Regions from separate parts of the Dactylosporangium sp. CA-233914 genome, predicted to be linked through region 2. Evidence: riboswitches for the same ligand, from Rfam matches in the RefSeq annotation. Region 2 holds a riboswitch; the other holds the start of a gene.
What was found. A riboswitch is a leader RNA that binds a small molecule or an ion and turns the genes downstream of it on or off. The one in region 2 is predicted to bind cyclic di-AMP.
Positions count from the first base shown of each region.

Region 1: another riboswitch for cyclic di-AMP. It lies ahead of ACQPY0_RS07095 (NlpC/P60 family protein); the one in region 2 lies ahead of ACQPY0_RS01345 (NlpC/P60 family protein).

Region 1 covers NZ_CP192030.1:1,546,181-1,548,376, forward strand. The annotation lists gene ACQPY0_RS07095 (NlpC/P60 family protein) at 1-771, opposite strand, end outside; cyclic di-AMP (ydaO/yuaA leader) riboswitch at 809-970, opposite strand; gene ACQPY0_RS07100 (DUF5753 domain-containing protein) at 1,210-2,028, opposite strand.
Region 2 covers NZ_CP192030.1:294,061-296,256, forward strand. The annotation lists gene dcd (dCTP deaminase) at 1-118, shown strand, start outside; gene ACQPY0_RS01345 (NlpC/P60 family protein) at 154-1,149, opposite strand; cyclic di-AMP (ydaO/yuaA leader) riboswitch at 1,161-1,296, opposite strand; gene ACQPY0_RS01350 (LamG-like jellyroll fold domain-containing protein) at 1,399-2,196, opposite strand, start outside.

The DNA of each region.
Region 1 (2,196 bases), 1.3 Mb from region 2:
GAGGTCGCCGGGTCGGGCCTCCGACGCGGAAATGTGCTGGACGACCTTCCACTGGTCCGCGGCGACGTGCGGCAGATTCGCACCCACCTGCTTCCAGGCCATCATCGTCAGCCCCGAGCAGTCCCAGGAGTCCGGGCCGGCCGAGCCCCAGTGGTAGGGCTCGCCCTGCTGCGCGTAGGCGAAGTTGATGACCTTCTGGCGCGTGGCGTCGTCGACCTGCGGCGCGTTGACGCTGTTGTAGCTCACCTTTTTGGCGCCCGCGGCGGTCGCCTTCCGCTGCAGGTCCTGGAGCTTCTTGAGGTCGCCCTCGATCTTCTTGCGCTGGTTCTCGAGATCGGCCTTCTGGGTGTTCTGCGCCGCGATCGTCTCGTCCATCTTGGACTTGGCGGCCTTGTAGTCGTCGATGCTCTTCTGCTGTTGATGGGTGATCTGCTGCAGCATCGACAGCTGGTCCATGAGCGAGCCCGACGACGTCGCGTTGAGGACCATGTTGAGGTTGCGCAGGTTGCCGTTGGTCTTGAACGCGGCGATCGCGATCTGCTCGACGCCGGCATTGGCGTTGGTCACGCTGTCCTCGAGCGCCTTCGCCCGGGTTTGGGAGTCGGTCAGGTCGGAGTTGATCTTGTTCCAGGCCTCGACCGTGTGCTCGAGTTCGTCGTTCGACTTGTCGAGCTGGGCCTGGATCTCGGCCAGCGTCGGGTCGGCGTGTGCGACCGTGGCGGGTGCGAGCACGGTGAGTGAGATGAACCCGATCACAAGGGTCCGCAGCACCGACCGGCGGGCACGATGTCCAGTGGACAAGGAAAGACCCTTCATGCACCGACCGCCTACCGGGTTAGCTGACGGGTTCGGGCGAGAAGAGATAGCGCCCTACCGCAGCGTTGCGGATTCACCCCAGATGAATGGGTCCCCGGTTCGATGGGCGCGCCCGGGGAGGGTGCGCTCGAACTCGATTCGGCGGCGCTTGCCCGGTGTCATCCGGGGTGGATGACGAACTGCCGAGCAGGCCAGCGCCTAACTTAACGTGAGCATCCGCCAGGCGAAAGGCGTGCGTCCCGATCGATATCTATTACCCTAAAAGTCCGGATTACCGCCGGTTGGCCCCCCGTTTCAGGCCGTGACATTGGTACCGAACGGTTACGGACGCGAAGCCCGGCGACGAGAAGCTGTGACCCCGCCGGGGCCCCTCGCCGAGGGGCCCCTCCCGGGCTACTTCAGCTCGCCGGCCACCTGCCGCATGAGGTCGAGCGTGGCCTCCTGCGACAGGGCCCGCTCGGTGAGGCGGTCGAGCGCACCGCGGTACATCGCGATGAGCTCCGGCTCCTCCCACAGCAGGTGCTGGCGGTAGAGCACACCGTCGTCGGCGCCGAAGTCCAGCAGCGCGAAGTCGCCCTCCCACCCCGGGTGGTAGCCGGCGTTGAGGGGCACGACGCGGACGTCGGCGTACGGCCGCTGCGCCATCTCGATCGTGTGCTCCAGCTGGTCGACCAGCAGCGCCTCGTCGCCCGGGACCGGATTGCGGCGCAGCACCGACTCGTCGAGCAGCGCCTGCAGGCGCGGCGGCTCCTCGCGGCCGAAGAGCTCCTCCTGCCGGCGGGCGTGGAACTCCACGCGCCGCTCCGACTCGGTCTCGGACGTCGCGTGGGCGTACCGCCGGGTCTGCAGCAGCGCCGGAAACATGATCGGCGCCCACTCGCCGACGCGGGCCGCCTCCGCCTCGAAGCCGACGTACGTGACCAGCTGTGCCGGCAGCGTGGGGCGGTACTCGTCCCACCACATCCGCCGCTTCGCCGCCCGGGCCAGCTCGAGCAGCTCGTCGACCGTCCGCGGGTCGTGGACCCGGTAGTAGGCCAGCAGGCTGCGCAGGTCGCTCACGGAGATGGCGACCGTGCCGTTCTCGATGCGGATGAGCTTGGACAGCGACCACTCCATCTCGGCGGCCACCAGATCCTGGGTCAGCTCCCGCTCGCGCCGCAGCCGTCGTAGCTCGGCTCGGAGGCGGCGCTTGCCCACGATAGGCCCGCTCATGGCCATCACCCCAATCGCGTACACATGGCATCGCCCCAGTCGAGGGCTCCTGGTGTCTACCCGGATTGCGGCAGATGCACCTATCTGGAGGCGTGTGCTGCGAGAAAGATTTTGGCCATGGCGCTGGCGAGGTCGCCCGGGCCGGTGGAGGCGACGGCCTGGCCGCCG
Region 2 (2,196 bases):
CTCGTCGCCGTCCGAGCATCCGTACGGCTCGGCGGTCTACGGCTCGCGGTACCAGGGGCAGCGCGGCCCGACCCCGAGCCGTTCCTGGCAGAACTGGCGCACCTGGCCTACGCAGTAAAAGTTTGGGGCGGGCCCGAAGGCCCGCCCCAAAGTTCATGCCACCCGGCCGTATCCGGATATCGGTTCTTGGTCGATCTTCTTCATCTGGACGGGTGCGCTGGGATTCGGTGCGTGCACCATCCAGCCGCCGCCGACGTACAGCCCCACGTGGTGCAGGTCGCTGAAGAAGAAGACCAGGTCGCCGGCCTTGAGGTCGGCACGCGTGACGCGCTTGGTGTCCTGGTACTGCCAATTGGTGTAGTGGCGCAGCGTGTAGCCGACTTGCTTCCAGGCGTACAGCGTCAGGCCGGAGCAGTCGAACGTGTTCGGGCCCTCGGTGGCCCACACGTACTTCTTGCCGATCTGCTGGCAGGCGATCTGCGCGGCCTTGGCACCCGGGCCGCCGGTGTACTCGTACGGACAGGCCACCGGTTTGAGGCTGCCGGTGCCGTTACCGTTACCGTACGCGTCCAGCCGCATCGCCTGCAGGCTCTTGATGTCGGCGTTGATCTGCTGCTCCTGCTTCGCCAGCGCGGCCTCCTGCTCGGCCTGCTTGGCGACCAGCTCGTCGAGCGGGCCCTTCTGGGCGTCGTACTGCTGCTTGGCGACCAGCACGTCCTTGATCCGCGTCTGCTCGTCCTTGGCCACCATGTTGAGCAGCGTCATCTGGTCGATGAACGTGTCAGGCGAGCCGGTGGTGAGCATCGCGTCGAGCTTCGAGACGCGGCCGGTCTTGTACTGCATCACCGCGAACGCGGTCACCTTGTCGAAGGCGGCGTCGACCCGGGTGCGCAGCGGGGCGATCTGGTCCTCGAGCTGCTTCTGCTTGGTCTTGTTGGCGGCGAGCTCGAGCTTGAGCTGATTGTGCTGCTCGACGACGGGCTCGATCTGGTTCCACTTCTCGTCGATCTGCTTCTCGATCTCGCCGGGCGTGGGCTCGGCGTGCGCAAGCCCGGTGATGCCGACGGCGAGGGACAGACCGCCGAGGGTGGCGACGAGGAGCCGTACCAGACGGTTGGGCCGCCTCGTCCACCTCAGATGGGTCTCCACCGAGGAGTTACTCCTTCTTCCAGGCCGCCTACCGGGTTAGCTGACGGGTTCGGGCGGGAAGGTCGCCCTACCGCGTGTTACTGCGGATTCACCCCGGTGAAACACTTGGGTCCCCGGCTCGGAAATTCGACTCGGCGGTGCCGCCCGGCGCGACCGTCGTGGTCGCGGACATCCAGCCGACGGGAATTCACGTTAAGGGGGCCAGGTTCCCAGGTTCAAGTCAGTGCGCGATTCTTGTCCGATTTGTCGCTAAGGTCGCGCGAATCGAGTGACGAACACGTCGTCGATTATGCCCACGAACTGGTCGTTGTTCGCACTCGTTCCCTTACCGCCAATGCAGATCGGATCGTCGTTCGCTATCGACAGTGACGACGGAATCGCCGTCCGTCCCGCCTCGACCCCGTCCACGGCCACCGTGAGCAGTGCGTTACCGCGCGAACACGCGAGCCGGTGCCACCGCCCGTCGGCGACGCTACGGGACGCCATGGCCACGAAAATGGTGGCGGAAGAAGTGCCGACAATCACACAGCTGGGCTGTCCGGCCACCCCGTCGACCTGCAGCTTGAACTGACTGTCACCGACCGAGAACCCTTTCTGCACAACATTGGCGCCTTTGGAAGTCTCGTTCGGTTGAACCAGGACGCTGGCGCCGTACGTTATGGATCCACGTCCGGGATTGAGAAAGCCGGCCCGCCCGCTCTGCAGGATGGCCCGTGCGCAACTCTGTGCACCGTAATGCTCACATCGCGGCGGAAACCGCACCGCGAGTCCGCCGTCGTGCGGCACCGCGGAGAGCTCCCCGCCCTCGGCCCGCCGCGACCGCAGCCCGAGCCGCCCGCCGGCGTCCCCGATCGGCTCCGACAGCCCGTTGTCGAACGTGTACCGAACGGTGATGTCCCCATGTGGCTCAACCGAAGCCGCGGGCGACCCGCTGGGCGACGCCGGCGCGCCCGGGGCGTGGCCGATCGCGAGCGACGGCGTCGACCCGGTGACGGGCTCGGCCAGCTCCCGGGCGGGCGGGGCGCTCGCCCACCGAACGACGAACCC